Regions from separate parts of the Pseudovibrio sp. Ad5 genome, predicted to be linked through region 3. Evidence: riboswitches for the same ligand, from Rfam matches in the RefSeq annotation. Region 3 holds a riboswitch; each other region holds the start of a gene.

Region 1 (4,211 bases), on a different contig from region 3:
AGGACCACGCGGTCACAATCGATATCGGCATCTCAACCGGCCTGGCAACGCTTGGCGAAACAGGTACACGGCGTCATTTCAGGTACGCCCCGCTCGGTAAATGCGTTGATTTAGCAGAAGATTTAGCCCGTCATTGCAAAGATGCCGGTCATAGCGTTCTTATGTGCGAAACCACACGCGGTCAGATGCCTGAACTGGCAGCTTTGGAGACAATTCCAGTCAAAACCAGCCGTTACCAGATGCGTTCGTTTGCGTTGCTAGGTGATCCGTCGCTCGCCTTCTCAGAAAACTTCCTCAAGCTCAAGAACGTCCACTGCAACATGGTCTTCGCGCTGTTTGAGGAGAATGACAAGAAGAAAGCCCTGACACTGGTAGATGAATGCAAATCACTCTCTGAGGGCGAGTACAACACCATCTATGCTGCTTTTGAGAAATACATCCTTAGCGATCTGGCTCAACACGAAGCGGTCAAGGATGCAGCGCAATAACGGCATTTGGCCTGCAAATAAAAAGAGCCCCCGAAACTCGGAGGCTCAAATTTTAGTTTAGACCTATACCGGTTAGCGCAGTTCAACCGCGTAGGTTTCAACTGGAGGCGCTGTTTTAATGAGCCCCTGCTCAATCAGAAAGTTTGCAAACCGTTCATAGCGACCATTGTCCAAAGCAGCTGGACGGCTGGCAAAACGCGGCAGAGTATCCGCCCAGGCACGCTTGTTCAGCTCATCATCCAGATTTGGATAGATCTCAAGGAAGCTCTTCCAGGAGTCCTGCGGATTATTAAGCAGATAAACGGTAGCTGCCTCAATCGCATTGATGAACTTCTTCAAACGCGGATCATCCAGCTTGTCTTTGTGAGCCACATAAATCAGCTCATCATAGACAGGCACACCGTTCTCTTCAGGATAAAACGCGCGACCTTTCGCACCTTCAATCTCCATCTGGTTCAGCTCGAAGTTACGATAACCACCAATCACCGCATCAACCTGCCCAGCCATCAAAGATGGTGAGAGCGAGAAGTTTACGTTGATCAGCTCCACATCATCAGAACTTAGACCTGCATTGGAAAGCATCTTCCCAAGCATGGCGTTCTCAAACCCGGATGTGGAATAACCAATACGCTTGCCTTTCAGGTCTGCAATCTCCTTGATCGGTCCGTTTTCCAAAACAATTAGCGTGTTCAGAGGTGTAGAGACCAGCGTCCCGATCCGCATCAACGGCATGCCCTCATCAATCTGAGGGTGCAACGTCTGCTGATAGGAAACCGCAATATCACCCTGCCCTGCTGCAACAAGCTTTGGTGGCATGGAAGGATCAGCAGGCTCAATCAGCTCAACATCAAGGCCCTCTTTTTCAAAGAAACCCCGTGCCTTGGCAACCACGATTGGTGCATGGTCTGGATTCGCAAACCAATCCAGCAACACAGTCAGCTTGTCCGCTGCTTGCACTTGAAGCGTGCTCGCAAGCATTGCCGCACCAAACAGCATACCTAGTTTTTTCATAAGGTTACGTCCTCATACTCTGAGACCTAGATCTCTTTCTGCCAATAGATCATCCGAGAAGTGGCGAACTCAACAACTGCCCTCAGGCTCAACACCATCACCGCAAGCAAAATCAACGCCGCAAACATCGTCGCTGTTTGCATGCGTGCATTGGATTGCAACATGATGAAAGCTAGTCCCCCTTTTGCACCAACCCACTCTCCAACCACCGCCCCAATAGGAGCGAACACCGCTGCAATGCGCATACCAGAAGCCAGAGATGGCAAGGCGGCTGGAATGCGAATGTAGCGAAGTGTTTGCCAGCGGTTCAGACCGTGCAGCTTGCCAAGGTCGAGCAGTGATTGATCAGTCCTGCGCAAACCATCGAAGAAGGTCGAGGTCACAGAAAAGAAGATCACAATCACGGCCATCACAACCTTGGAGGCGAGCCCAAAGCCGAACCACAGCACCAGAAGCGGTGCAATTGCAAACACAGGAAGAGATTGGGTCGCTGCAATCGGAGGCAGCAGAAACAGGCGTATCCGAGGAGACACTGCCAGCAAAACAGCCAGCGAAGCTCCAGCGCTCACGCCAAAGAGAAAACCGAGAACAGTCTCCCAAGCGGTAATGCCTGCATGATGCAGCAGAAAGACGCCCTGATTGAGAAAAGCGGAAAAAACCGCCGCCGGACCTGGCAAGAGAAACGGAGGAAACTCTCCAATCCGAACCACACTTTCCCAAATGGCGATAAAAAGCAAAATCCCGAAAAGACTTCGGAGAATTCGTTTCAAAGCTCGCTTCAGCATGCAGACTCCCAACAATGGTATTGGGCATCACAAACAGGCGGAAGAACGGAGCTACATTAGCTCTCTGGGATGTTTTCAGCACAGGAGCTCCCGTTACAGCAAAATGCAAACATGGAGATCCGGGAAGAATGGCTCAGGTCCCGTCCCTTCGCCGGCATTACCCGGATCAGGTTCAAAGGGTTTAGCTCATCGCAATCTCAGCTTTTCGAAAGAAAAGCACCCCTCGGAATAGCAAGGAACATGCGCGTTTCTGCTGAAGGATGCAAGCAGATTTTGCTCTGACGGACGACAGCATAATGAAAAAGGCCTCAGCTCTGAGAGAGCCAAGGCCTTTGAAATCTAATCTAAATATCTGAAACTAGATTACTTCCAGCTCTTGATTGCCTCTGCGATAACTTTGTTGCCGGTTGTACCTTTTTCAAAGGTCAACATTGCACGGCGACCGCTGTTATACAGCAGTGGAACATCAATCCACTCACGCTCAGAAAGACGCTTCAGGTTCTTTGCTTTTTCTTCATCACTGTCAGACAGCGCAATCCAGAAGAGAGTGTCAGAAACCTTCACGGCAGCACCATCAAGCGGATCACCTGCTTCGGACTCTGTCTTCTTCAGGATCAGGCCAGGCACCTTCTCAACACCTTTGCCATCAAATCCTTCTGGGAAGATGAAGTTCAGCTCAAGCAGATGGCTGGCTGGCAAAGACTGATCACTATTCGGCTTCAACGTCATCTCAACAGAGAAGTTACGAGATGGCAGCGTCGCAACAGCCTTGATGACAGAATCGCCATTAGCTTCATCCAATGACCAAACAACGTTCCCGCGTGATGCAGAACCTGCCGCACCCGGCGTCAAAGCCTCTTCGTAAAGTATGCTCTGTTGTGCAACAGGAGAAACCGCAGCTTCGGTTCCAATGGTTTCAGCAGGTGGTACAGAATTGGTCTCAACTGCAGTACTCTGCTGTGCAGGTTCGGTCACCGGCAAAACCTGCGCAGAAGGCGTGTCTTCTACCGGTGCTGCTGGAGCTTCGACCACACGCACGACTGGAGGCTCAGTTACTGCCTCGGTTGGCGCTGCGCTGGAAGAATTCCGGGTAATCCGGGTAGTCTGCACCCGTGTCGCATCCGGAGAAACCTTTGCCCCTTCATCTGATGGCAACAAGCGGTCAGTGTTCTTCTTTGGCGTGCGTTCCGGCTGAACCCGAAGCGGCTCATCTTCATTAGAAGGTGCGCTCTCTGGCGCAACAGTCTCACCGGTTTCAACTGGAAGCACTAAAGAGAGAATAACATCGCGCAGACTATAGACACCTGCGGTAACGCCCAAGATTATCAGTATGACCACAATGATGCCGACAATACCCGATGTATTGGAAGGCTTCAGCCCTTCTTCCTGCTCAATCGCATCGCCAACGCGCTGCGCAACGGCTGGCTTGCGGGAGGAAGCAGGCTTACGGCTTGTCTTTGGCTTAACCTTGGCAGGCTCATCGATCTCAGGACGCGACTTACTTTTTGTTTCCAGCTTGGTTCGGCGTGCCTCACCCGGCACCCAAGAGCGCTCTTCTGCGCTCGTCTCAACAGCACCTTTGGTTGGCAGAGACGCAGCAGGTTCACCCGTCTCTTTGTCATCCATGGAGCCAAGGTCAGGCTCTTTGCGCTCGCTGGAAGCTTCAGGCAGCTGATCACGCGCCATCTGATTGGCTTGATGTGCGGCGTTGCCGAGATCCTGAGCAGCACGAACCGCCTCTTTAAACACGTCTGCTTTAGCAGCAGGTGCTTTCGGCTCATCGCGCGCTGGAGTATCGGCCTTTGTACCTGCCTTAGGCGTATCGCCAGCGGGTGAAGATGCAGCAGAGATTTCTGGAGCTGCAGGTTTTGGAGCACTTGGAGCTGGGGTGGTTTTAGACCGCCCCAACCCGAGAGACTCACGAGCA
Region 2 (4,211 bases), on a different contig from region 3:
CGATGGTGGCCTGATGCTTTGAATCTCGACATCCTCCATCAACATGGTGCGCGTACCAACCCGATGGACCCAGGCTTCAACTATCATGATGCTGTTAAATCACTCGACTTCGAAGCGGTGAAGGCAGACGTTCATGCGCTCATGACCGACAGTCAGGACTGGTGGCCAGCGGATTGGGGTCATTATGGTGGCCTGATGATCCGCCTTTCGTGGCACACAGCTGGCTCTTATCGTCTGGCAGATGGTCGCGGTGGCGGCGGTTCCGGCAACATTCGCTTTGCTCCGCTTAACTCCTGGCCTGATAACGCAAGCCTCGATAAAGCCCGCCGTTTGCTTTGGCCTATCAAGAAAAAGTACGGCAACGCTCTCTCCTGGGCTGATCTGATTATTCTCGCAGGCACTATCGCCTATGACTCCATGGGTCTGAAAACCTTTGGTTTCGGGTTTGGCCGTGAGGATATCTGGGGTCCGGAGATCGACACCTATTGGGGATCTGAGAAAGAATGGCTTGCGCGCAGTGAAGAGCGCTATGACGATCTGGATGATCCTTCAACGCTCGAAAATCCGCTTGCAGCAACCCATATGGGCTTGATCTACGTGAACCCGGAAGGCGTGAATGGCGTTCCCGGTCCGCAAAAAACAGCTGATCAGATCCGCGAAACCTTTGCTCGTATGGCAATGAATGACGAGGAAACTGCTGCGCTGACGTGCGGTGGTCACACCGTTGGTAAAACCCATGGACGCGGTGCCGTCGATAACATCGGTGTCGCACCGGAAGCCGCTGGTCTTGAAGAGCAGGGCTTTGGCTGGTCTAACCCCGGACAGGATGGCAAGGCAACAAATGCCTTTACCTCTGGCATCGAGGGTGCGTGGACCACACACCCAACCACGTTCGATATGGGTTTCTTTGATATGCTGTTCGGCCATGAATGGGAGCAGGTAAAATCTCCTGCCGGCGCATGGCAATGGGAACCTGTGTCCATCAAGGAAGAAGACAAACCTGTTGATCCAACAGACCCGTCTGTTCGTCACAATCCAATCATGACGGATGCGGACATGGCGATGAAGGTTGACCCGATCTACAACGAGTACTGTCAGAAATTCATAGCAGATCCTGAGTACTTCAGAGATACGTTTGCGCGTGCATGGTTCAAGCTGACCCACCGCGATATGGGACCGAGAGCCAATTATCTTGGCCCGGATGTGCCGAAAGAAGACCTTATCTGGCAGGATCCGGTTCCGGCGGGCAACACCAACTATGATGTTGTTGCAGTGAAAGCAAAAATTGCGGCAAGTGGTTTGAGCAATGAAGATCTGATCAAAACCGCTTGGGACAGCGCACGTACCTATCGCGGCTCTGATATGCGCGGTGGTGCCAACGGTGCTCGTATCCGCCTTGCTCCTCAAAAGGATTGGGTTGGCAATGAGCCAGACCGGCTTGCCAAAGTTCTGGCTGTGCTTGAACCAATCGCAGCGCAGGCAGGAGCCTCAGTCGCAGATGTGATCGTGCTGGCAGGCAACGTTGGTGTAGAAAATGCCATCAAAGCAGCTGGTTTCAACGTGGAAGTTCCATTTGCTTCTGGTCGCGGTGATGCAACAGATGCGATGACTGATGCGACATCCTTCTCTGTATTGGAGCCTATTTCTGATGGCTTCCGTAACTGGCAGAAGCAAGAGTACGCTGTTAGCCCGGAAGAAATGATGCTGGATCGTGCTCAGCTCCTCCGCCTCACTGGCTGGGAAATGACTGCACTCGTTGGTGGTCTGCGCGTTCTTGGTGCCAATTATGGCGGATCAAAGCACGGTGTCTTCACGGACCGCGAAGGTCAGCTGACAACGGACTTCTTCGTCAACCTGACCGATATGGACAACAGCTGGCATCCACTCAAAGATGGCACCTATGAGATCCGCGACCGCAAATCTGGCAAGCCTAAGTGGACTGCAACCAGTGCAGATCTTGTGTTTGGCTCCAACTCAATCCTGCGCGCTTATGCTGAAGTGTATGCTCAGGATGACAACCACGAAAAGTTCGTCCGCGACTTCGTGGCAACATGGACCAAGGTCATGAACGCCGACCGCTTCGACCTGACAGCCTAATAAATGCGACCAGTCCGGGCAGGAAACTGCCCGGGCTTTTTATTGCAACTCCCTACAGGTGCTCTCCAGACGCTGGCTATATCCAGTTGCGCTTCTGTGTTTTTCCGGTTAAGAACCGCTTGACCTCGGGGTGCGCGTATTTGTCGTGCTGAGATGCTTTAGTGGCGAACCCGTTGAACCTGAACCGGCTAGAACCGGCGGAGGGAAGGGTACCGGTTTCATCCATCCTTGCCCTCTCGCCGCAATGGAGGATGACTTGAAACATCTGTTAATTGCTGCGGGATTACTCACTGCAACATCAGCGATGGCTGTTGAGAAGCCTCAACTGACAGTTTACACATACGACAGCTTCGTTTCTGACTGGGGCCCAGGCCCAAAAGTGGAAGAAGCGTTTGAGGCTGTATGCGAGTGTGACCTGAAACTTGTTGGCGTCGAAGATGGCGCAGCACTGCTTTCCCGCATTCGTCTTGAAGGTAAAAACTCGGATGCCGATGTGGTGCTGGGTCTGGACACCAATCTGGTAGAGACTGCCAAGAAAACTGGCCTGTTTGCACCACACACTGTTGAAGCCCAATACACTCTGCCAGTGGAGTGGGCTGACGAAACCTTTGTGCCGTACGACTGGGGCTACTTTGCCTTCGTACACAAGGCTGGCGAAACCGTACCAACCAACTTCCGCGAGCTTGCGAAGAGCGATGCCAAGATCCTTATTCAAGATCCACGCTCCTCTACACCCGGCCTCGGGCTGCTGCTTTGGGTGAAAGCGGCTTACGGAGACGAAGCTGCTGATGTGTGGGCGGATCTTTCCGATAACATCGTGACGGTTACAAAAGGTTGGTCTGAAGCCTACGGTCTTTTCCTTGATGGGGAAGCGGAGATGGTGCTCAGCTACACCACGTCTCCGGCTTACCACCTGATTGCCGAGGAAGATAACAGCAAGACCACTGCCGCGTTTGAAGAAGGCCATTACATGCAGGTTGAAGTAGCGGCAAAGCTTGCCGGGACTGATCAGCCAGAGTTGGCAGACAAGTTCCTAAGCTTCATGGTTTCAGATGCTTTCCAGACAATCATTCCAACAACCAACTGGATGTATCCTGCTGTGACACCTAAAGGTGGTTTACCTGCTGGCTTTGACACACTGCAGGTGCCGGAAAAAGCTTTGTTCTTTAAGCCTGAAGAAGCTGCTGCTGCAAGACGTGAGGCTCTGCCGGAATGGCTAGAAGCGCTCAGCCAGTAAGTTCGCTTCCCGGTGTTGCCGCGGCATTTCTTGTCGCGGCACTCATACTTGGCACGTTGGCCGCGGTTGCACTGCGAGCTGAAGCGGGTCACGGCTTCTCCTCTTCCGATTGGGCCGCTCTCAAGTTTACGCTCACGCAGGCCGTGCTTTCTGCTGTGATCAGTGTTGCGCTGGCTGTGCCGGTTGCGCGCGCGCTGGCGCGACGGCGGTTTCCGGGCCGCAGTTTGCTCATTGCACTGCTTGGTGCCCCCTTCATTCTACCAGTTATCGTTGCCATTCTTGGGTTGCTACAGGTGTTTGGCCGTGCGGGCTGGATATCTGATATGCTTGTTTATTTTGGTGCTTCACCCATTCGCATTTATGGCCTCCACGGTGTTGTGCTGGCTCATGTTTTCTTCAACCTTCCGCTGGCAACCCGATTGATTTTGCAGGGGTGGCAAGAGGTTCCCTCAGAGCGCTTTCGCCTTGCAGCGCAACTTGGGTGTGATGGAAAAGCCCTGTTTCGGCTGATTGAACTCCCCATGCTCGCGCGCATTTTACCCGGAGCACTGGCTGTGATCTTTGCGATCTGCCTGACAAGCTTTGCTGTTGCTCTGACGCTTGGTGGTGGGCCACGGGCGACAACTATTGAGCTGGCGATCTACCAGGCTTTTACATACGATTTTGATCTTGGCCGTGCCGCGCTGCTTTCTGCATTGCAACTCACGCTTACCGCTGCTGCTGCCTTTGCGGCGCTGAAGCTCTCACGCGGTGAAGGGTTTGGTGCAGGACTGGACCGAGCGATCCGGCGCTGGGATGGTGGTGCACCTGTTGCAGACGCCTTCTGGATTTTGCTTGCAACATTCTTTTTGCTTTTGCCGCTCAGTGCCGTTGTTCT
Region 3 (4,211 bases):
CGCCAGAAGCTCCTGCGCTTCTATGTAACTCTCATAAATCTTACGAGCTGTTTTGTCTTTCTGGGTATAGATATCCAGCACCTCAACACTGGTTTCCTTCAATGCTGCAAGAACCTCTTCCGGGAATTCGCGAATCTCTACCCCATGCTCTTCCTGCAGCACCTTAAGGCTCGCTGCATTCTGCGCATTGGCCTCAGAAAGCGCCAAGTCAGCTTCCACACGGCAAGCCTCTTCAACCACCGCCTGAAGCTCAGCTGGCAAACCTTCCAAAGCAACCGCATTCACAATTGCCTCACCGGTGCCGTTTGGCTTATTAAAGCCTGGACCGTAGTAGTATTTGACCAGTTTATGGAAGCCCAGCGCACTGTCCGTCCATGGACCGAGAAACTCTACACCATCCACCACACGCGTTTGCAGACTGGTGAAAATCTCGGAGGCTGGAATGTTGACCGGAGTAACACCAAGCTTGCGCATGATTTCACCACCAAGACCTACCATGCGCAGTTTGCGCCCTTTCAGGTCATCCAGCGTCTCAACAGGCTCACGATACCAGCCCGCCATGGTTGGGCCAGCATTACCAGCCATAAACGGCTTCACACCAAATGGCGCATAAAGCTCATCCCAAAGTTCCTGTCCACCCATCTGGTCCACCCAGGCAGTGTGCTCCTGAGGCAGCAGACCGAAAGGAACAGTCGTAAAAAACACCGAACCCGGCATCTTGCCAGCCCAGTACAAAGCAACTGAATGACCCATCTGTGCAGTGCCGCTTGAAACAGCGTCAAACACCTCAAAAGCAGGAACCAGCTCACCTGCAGCAAACAGGCGCACACGCATCCGACCATTACTCATAATGTTGATGCGATCACAAATGCGTTGCGCAGACATGCCAGGGCCCGGCAGGTTCTTGGGCCAGCTGGTCACCATGCGCCATTCGATCACCGGATCAGCATCCTGAGCCAGTGCAGGTGCAGCAAGTGCAGCGCTACCGGCAACCGCCCCAGCAGTTAGCCCCAGCGCCTGACGGCGGGTCAGATTGTTTTCTTTGTTCTTGGTCATTATCTCCGCCTTTTATTCAGACCAGAATTCATGGAAATGGTGCACAGGCCCATGTCCCTCGCCTACGTCAAGCGTATCCGCAGCTTTAATCGCCTGACTAATATATTCTTTCGCTTCACCAATGGCATCTTGCAGCTCCAACCCCTTGGCCAGTTCCGCTGCAATCGCAGAGGACAAGGTACAGCCAGTCCCATGTGTATTCTGCGTTTTATGTCTTGGCGCCGTATACCACCTCTCCACATCACGGGAGAGGAAGAGATCATCACAGGTATCATCAGATCCGTGTCCGCCTTTCAGCAAAACCCCGTTAGCACCCATGTCCAGCAGCAGTAACGCTTGTCTGTGCATGTCTTCACGGGTTTCGGCTACCGGCTGGTCCAGCAAAAAGGCCGCTTCCTGCATATTCGGCGTAATCAACGCCGCCATGGGAAACAGCTTCTGCTTCAAGACCGAAACGGCGGAGTTTTGCAACAAAACATCACCAGAAGTTGCAACCATCACCGGATCAAGGATGACGCGCTTAACATTATATTCCGCCAGCTTTGTGGCAATAACAGCGATAATCTCTGGCTGTGAAAGCATGCCGATTTTCACGGCATCCACCTTCAGGTCAGAAAAAACAGCATCCATCTGCTCTGCCACAAATGCTGGCGGCACATCATGAATACCTGTCACACCTTTGGTATTTTGGGCCGTCAGTGCAGTGATGACACTGGCCCCATAGACCCCACGAGCCGAAAAGGCCTTCAGGTCTGCTTGAATTCCGGCACCACCACCGGAATCCGACCCTGCAATTGTGACTGCAATCGCACTCATTAGGCCAATACCCCACCTTTATTATTCATTGTTTCGAGCTTGAGATGCTCGTTGAACTGGTCAGCCTTCAAGCCGTAAAGGGTATCGATGAAAGCTGGAGTGAAGCTTCCCGGTCCGTTCGCCTGCTCTGCGGCAATCTCGCCGCATACACCATAGACAGCAAGCGCAGCAAGCACGGCAAGTTCCTTATCTGGCTCGGTAGCGGCGAAACCAGCCAGCACACCGCCCAGCGCACAGCCAATGCCAGTCACCTTGTCCATATAAGCATGCCCATTGCCCACGGTGTAGGTTGTCTCCCGGCCAAACACAGCGTCTTCAATACCGGTGCGCACAATCAGTGTGTTCTCGGTAACAGCTCCACTCAGCCCAGCGCTCTCAGTCATGTTTGCTTTGAGGATCGAAACATTCTCTTTCAGAATATCTTTCGCAAACTCCATGCGAATGTCTGAGCGATCTACTTTAACCGGGTCCAGCACCACGGGCATAGATTTTTTGGCAGCCCCTTCAAGCCCAAGCCGAATACCATGCCGCCGCTTTCCATCCAGCGTACCAAGATTGAGGAGCAACCCGTCAACACTTTCGATGAATGCAGGAATTTCATCATGGGCCGCTGTCATGGAAGGCACAATGTTACAAGCCAACATGATGTTCGCGGTAAGGCTCTGCGCAACAGAATTCGTCAGGCAATGAACCCGAACCCCACGCTCACGCACGCTCTCAAAGACTTCCCAGAGATTTTCATTTGTGTAGGACATTTGTTTTCGCTCCCCTATAGATTACGGCGGGAACGATTACCTTGGTACTCATCCCAATTCCCTCCGCCGGCACAATCCGGATCAGGTTCTAGGAGTTGGCTTTGCGCCTCTCAGCCCGTCAGTCACTTCCGAGCACCCCCATTGGTTAGAATTTTTTGCTAGCAAACAAGAGAGCGAACTGCAAGCGGAAACGAGAGGCAGCGACAAAAGGCAACTGGGGGTAGATTTCGCATAAAAAACGCAAAAGCTTGCAAAAAAACGCAGCTTCAACGCAAAATGCTCACAAAACAACGCAAACTCAAATTTGAGCGCATCCCTGAAAGACAAATCAGCCTTTCGGGACAGAAGGATAGCAGATTTATGATTCCGTTCTTTGTACAGATCAAATGCCAGCTCGGAAAAACCTATCAGGTTGCCAACGCCATCGCAGACGCGGAAGTCGCCTCCGAGATTTACTCCACCTCCGGGGATTTCGACCTGCTGGCCAAATTCTACATCGATGATAACGAAGACATCGGACACTTCGTTGCAAACAAGGTTCAGGTCTTCGAAGGCATCCAGGACACCAGAACCATCATCACCTTCAAAGCGTTCTGATACCTACGAAAACAGGCGGGACACCAGCCCGCCTGCACAATCTCTTTTCAAGCTTTACTATCTTGATGGCTTAACTCTGAGCGTCCTGAATAGCACTCCAGACAGCAACCGGCGTCGCGGGCATATCTATATGCTCAACACCTGCATTCTTGCGCAACGCATACTGCACAGCATTCATCACCGCCGGCGCCGCTCCAATAGAACCAGCCTCACCAGCACCTTTGATGCCCATCGCATTTGTCGTGGAAGGAACGTTGCTCGTCGAGAAGTCGAAATTCGGCAAATCATCAGCACGTGCAACATGATAGTCCATGAAGGACGCTGACAGCAGCTGCCCGGTTTCATCATAAACCGTGTTCTCGCAAAGCGCCTGCGAGATCGCCTGCCCCGCACCACCATGCACCTGACCCGCCAGCAGCATCGGATTCACCGTCACGCCAAAATCATCCACGATCACATAACTGACCACGTCCGTCTTGCCCGTTTCCGGATCAATCTCCACCTCACACACATGCGTGCCATTGGGATAAGTACATTCATCCTGCATGACTTTTTCCGCTGCACTCAAGGTCTCCGGTTGCGAACCAGCCACATCAACAAGGCTGACTTGTTGGTCGGTACCAACCACGCGCACCTGCCCGTCTTCCAACGTCAGATCCCCAACACCAACCTCAAGCTTCTCACTGGCGATCTCTTTGATCTTCTTAACCAGCGTTTCAGAAGCCGCTTTCACAGATGGCATTCCAATCGGAATGGACCGCGATCCACCGGTACCACCACCAGTCGCAACACGGTCCGTATCTCCCTGCACCATCTCAACCTGATCAAGCTGCAAACCAAGATGTTCTGCAATGACTTGGCCATATGCAGTGGCGTGACCCTGACCGTTGCTCTGCGTTCCAATCAGCAAAGTAACGCTGCCGTTCGTGTTAAGCTCAAGCTTAGCTTCCTCCCCGCCGGCAAAGGCACACGCCTCCACATAGGTCG
Region 4 (4,211 bases), on a different contig from region 3:
CCAGTGCTGGTGCAAGCAGAAAACCGTGGCGGTAAAGCCCGTTGAGGTGAAGAGACCCGTCATGCTCGATCAGTCGAGGCAAGTTGTCTGGAAACGCTGGACGCAATCCCGCTCCAATTTCAACCACACTGGCCTCGGCAAAGGCAGGGTGAATGGCAAAGGCTGTGCTCAGCATTTCTGTAAGGGAGCGAAGAGTAGGAGGACGTTCAGAATTACTCTCCACCATGGTCCCGCCAATCATGAATAAACCATCAGCCCGCGGGACCAGATAAAGCGGCATACGTGGGTGTAAGAGCCGGATGACACGGGAAAGCTGAACCTCAGGACAATGCAAAATCGCCATCTCACCGCGCACAGCCCGCAAGTCAGGAAGGCTGGATGCGGTTGCTGTGCAATTGAGATTGACCCGCTCAGGTGCAGTCCTTCCATATTGGATCTCTACCCCAAGCTCCTGAACAGCCCCTGTCAGGTCAGCCAGTGCCTGCCGTGGGTCCAGATGAGCTTCCTCTTTGAAAAACAGCCCACGCTCAAAGCGTCCAGCCAATGCTGGCTCCAGCTCTGAGATCGCTTGACCGTTCACCTCGGTAAAGTGTGAGGTCCGCCGTGCAAAACGGGTCAGCTCGGCCTGATCGCGCGGCGGAGTAACCACCAGCGTTCCGTGCCGGGTCACAAGCGTTACCTGAGACCACCAATCAGCGGCTTGCACCCCAAGTGTAACAACGTCTTCTTCTGCGCTTTCACGCTCGCAAAACGGAGCAAGCATGCCGCCGGCAAACCGTGCGACACTGCTTTCGCCCGGTTTAGCGGATTTTTCAAAGATAGTGACGGATGCACCGCGCTTTGCTAGCTCATAGGCGGAAGCCAGCCCCGCAAGGCCGGCTCCTGCAATCGTAATCACTGCTCTGTCCCTTCAAGTGGCAGGTACAACTTGCCGCCTTCGCGGAACTTGGCTGCCATAGCCTCCATACCTTCCTTCTGGGCCTCCGCGCGGATATCGTGCGAGATCCGCATGGAACAGAACTTAGGTCCGCACATAGAGCAGAAATGAGCCACTTTATGCGCGTCTTTCGGCAGAGTTTCATCGTGGAACTCTCGCGCAGTATCGGGATCGAGAGAGAGGTTGAATTGATCCTCCCAGCGGAATTCAAAGCGAGCACGAGATAAGGCATCATCCCGCCGCTGGGCACCCGGCAATCCTTTCGCAAGATCAGCGGCGTGAGCTGCAATCTTATAGGTAATCACACCGGTTTTCACATCATCCCGGTCCGGCAACCCTAAATGCTCTTTCGGTGTCACATAGCAAAGCATGGCGCAGCCAAACCACCCGATCATCGCAGCACCGATGCCGGAGGTGATGTGATCATATCCGGGCGCGATATCCGTGGTGAGAGGGCCAAGCGTGTAAAACGGTGCTTCATGGCAGCATTCCAGCTGCTTATCCATGTTCTCTTTGATCTTGTGCATGGCCACATGACCCGGGCCTTCAATCATCACCTGACAATCCTTGGCCCATGCAATCTTGGTCAGCTCCCCAAGCGTCTCCAACTCGGCAAACTGGGCTTCATCATTTGCATCTGCAATGGAACCCGGACGCAATCCATCACCAAGAGAAAACGCCACATCGTACTGGCGGCAAATATCGCAGATCTCGTCAAAGTGCTCATAGAGGAAGCTGTCTTTGTGATGATGCAGACACCACTTCGCCATGATGGAACCGCCACGGGAGACAATCCCCGTCACGCGATTAACGGTCATCGGCACCATGTGAAGGCGCACGCCAGCATGGATGGTGAAGTAATCAACCCCTTGCTCTGCCTGCTCAATCAACGTGTCGCGGAAGATTTCCCAAGTCAGATCTTCCGCAACTCCATTCACCTTCTCAAGTGCCTGATAAAGCGGGACGGTCCCAATCGGTACAGGACTGTTGCGGATGATCCATTCACGGGTGTTGTGAATGTTACGACCGGTAGACAGATCCATCACCGTGTCAGCACCCCAGCGGATCGACCACACCATCTTGTCGACTTCCTCTTCCATGGAGGAGGTAACAGCAGATGTACCCATATTGGCGTTGATCTTGACCAGAAAGTTCCGCCCGATGATCATCGGCTCACTCTCAGGGTGGTTGATGTTCGACGGAATGATCGCGCGGCCAGCTGCCACTTCATCACGTACAAACTCTGGTGTTACATAATCTGGAATGCTCGCACCCCAGTCATTGCCACACCGCTCTTCTGCAACCGCTTCCCGCAACTGGTTTTCGCGGATGGCGATAAACTCCATCTCCGGTGTGATAATGCCAGCGCGGGCATAAGCCAGCTGGGTGACGGCTTTACCGTCCTTTCCGCGCAAGGGGCGAGGCTTCACCGGAAACTCAGGAACAAGCCGGTCGCCTTTCACAAAACCATTGTCTTCAGGTTTAATCTCGCGGCCATCATACTCCTCAGTGTCACCGCGCACCTCAATCCACTTGCGCCGTAGAGCAGGCAAACCTTCAGAAATATTCGTTGTTGCCGTTGGGTCTGTGTATGGGCCGGAACTATCATAGACTGGCAGCGGTGGTTCACCTGCTGTCGGGTGAACGCTGATTTCGCGCATGGGCACAAGCACGTCTTCGTGCAAGCTGCCACGAACATAGATTTTGCGCGCTGCTGGCAAAGCGCCTGTGGTGATGGATGGGTTCGGCGTCGTCATAATGGTGCTCCTCAAGTTCATAACTCGAAAAAGACACCAGATGAGTTTTGGCTGGGAAACGGCAGAAAGAACTTCTGCTGCTAAGATCGCGGTTGTTACACTGGCCCTTCAAACAGGCCCCGCGACCCGTGCTTCCTACGCCAGTATCAACTGGGTCAGGTTCTAAGGGTCGCGTCGCCGAGCTTGCGCTCTGTCAGCCTCTCAGTCTCCTTGGTGAGACTCCCCTGCAGACATGATTTTGCTAGAACGATTATGAACTAGTGTCAAGGCAGGTTCGGTTCAGGCGAGGTTCAGAAATCTTTTGTAAGTTGGATTTTATGAGAGGGGAGTCGCTGACACTTATTGGATTTTGCGGTTTGCGTTCCTATCTCTCATCTAAGAATTTCACATCTGGATATCGCGAAAAATAATATCAACGAATGCTTGAAAACTATTCTCTCCCATCCGTTTTAGCTGGCCCGATCTTGCGTCGACTGGAAACCTCACGTTTAACATTCTGGCTCGCAGTGCGCGCTCCGGCAGATGTGAAACTGGATTTGCTCCCACAAGGCCGTGAGCCGCAAACCTACGAGCTGACGAAAGCGCAAACTGAGGTAAACCTGATCTCAGCAGGGGTACATCTCCATTACCTCCTGATCGATCTACCTCTCCAAAGCCCTCTACCGCATGACACTTGGATCAGTTACCGCCTTGCTCTGCGTATGGAGGATGATGAGGAGGCTGGGTGGCAGGATCATTCCGTATGGGCTCCTGATCTCTGCTATGAAAATCAGGAACTCCCAGGCTTTCTGCTAAGCTCAAAAGTTTCCTCACTCCTGCACGGGTCTTGCCGCAAACCACATCACGAATCCGGCGATGGTCTGGTCGCAGCTGATCTGTTTCTGGCAAAGCACATCAGAGCTGAGAAGGGCACCAAAGTTGATAAGGAAAAATGGCCAGCTGCCCTCGTGATGAGTGGCGATCAGATTTACTCAGATGATGTTGCTGGCCCCATGCTGCGAGCTATCCATGTGCTTATCGAAAAACTCGGTATCACTGAGGAACAGCTGGCGGGCTTGGAAAGCAAAGTGCCTGATAAGGCATCAGATTTCTACCAGCACGGCGACACCTACTACCGCCGCGAAAAATTTCTCCCAAGTCTGGAGAAAAACCGAAAGCTCTGGCTTGTCTTGTTCGGTGGCGTAGAAAAACCGATCTTCACTGCTGATCACGCCCATAACCATCTGATCACACTTGCTGAATTCTTGGCAATGTACCTCCTCGTCTGGTCTCCGGCGCTATGGGGACTGGTTGAGACAGATGCCCCCGAAGGACTGACACCAGAAGAAGCAGAGCTCTATGAGAGCGAACAGAAAATCCTGAAGGAGTTTGTTGTTGGCCTCAGTCAGGTGCGCCGCCTGTTTGCCCATCTTCCGGTCGCGATGATCTTTGATGACCATGATGTCACTGATGATTGGAACCTCAACCGTGACTGGGAAGAGACCGCCTACGGCCATCCGTTCTCCCGACGGATCATT

The links. A riboswitch is a leader RNA that binds a small molecule or an ion and turns the genes downstream of it on or off. The one in region 3 is predicted to bind thiamine pyrophosphate.
Region 1: it holds a riboswitch for thiamine pyrophosphate, as region 3 does, so the genes downstream of both, PsAD5_RS06795 (ABC transporter permease) here and PsAD5_RS16155 (hydroxyethylthiazole kinase) in region 3, are expected to answer to the same signal.
Region 2: it holds a riboswitch for thiamine pyrophosphate, as region 3 does, so the genes downstream of both, thiB (thiamine ABC transporter substrate binding subunit) here and PsAD5_RS16155 (hydroxyethylthiazole kinase) in region 3, are expected to answer to the same signal.
Region 4: it holds a riboswitch for thiamine pyrophosphate, as region 3 does, so the genes downstream of both, thiC (phosphomethylpyrimidine synthase ThiC) here and PsAD5_RS16155 (hydroxyethylthiazole kinase) in region 3, are expected to answer to the same signal.

The regions. Positions count from the first base shown of each region.
Region 1 covers NZ_LMCH01000010.1:48,122-52,332, reverse strand. The annotation lists gene PsAD5_RS06805 (CHASE2 domain-containing protein) at 1-488, shown strand, start outside; gene PsAD5_RS06800 (ABC transporter substrate-binding protein) at 561-1,499, opposite strand; gene PsAD5_RS06795 (ABC transporter permease) at 1,526-2,236, opposite strand; TPP riboswitch at 2,411-2,518, opposite strand; gene PsAD5_RS06790 (hypothetical protein) at 2,648-4,211, opposite strand, start outside.
Region 2 covers NZ_LMCH01000020.1:19,774-23,984, reverse strand. The annotation lists gene katG (catalase/peroxidase HPI) at 1-2,097, shown strand, start outside; TPP riboswitch at 2,214-2,320, shown strand; gene thiB (thiamine ABC transporter substrate binding subunit) at 2,342-3,334, shown strand; gene PsAD5_RS11590 (thiamine/thiamine pyrophosphate ABC transporter permease ThiP) at 3,310-4,211, shown strand, end outside.
Region 3 covers NZ_LMCH01000057.1:302,454-306,664, forward strand. The annotation lists gene PsAD5_RS16145 (TRAP transporter substrate-binding protein) at 1-1,056, opposite strand, end outside; gene thiD (bifunctional hydroxymethylpyrimidine kinase/phosphomethylpyrimidine kinase) at 1,069-1,872, opposite strand; gene PsAD5_RS16155 (hydroxyethylthiazole kinase) at 1,872-2,627, opposite strand; TPP riboswitch at 2,669-2,777, opposite strand; gene PsAD5_RS16160 (Lrp/AsnC ligand binding domain-containing protein) at 2,988-3,224, shown strand; gene PsAD5_RS16165 (xanthine dehydrogenase family protein molybdopterin-binding subunit) at 3,295-4,211, opposite strand, start outside.
Region 4 covers NZ_LMCH01000004.1:30,637-34,847, forward strand. The annotation lists gene PsAD5_RS02240 (FAD-dependent oxidoreductase) at 1-898, opposite strand, end outside; gene thiC (phosphomethylpyrimidine synthase ThiC) at 895-2,694, opposite strand; TPP riboswitch at 2,810-2,930, opposite strand; gene PsAD5_RS02250 (hypothetical protein) at 3,114-4,211, shown strand, end outside.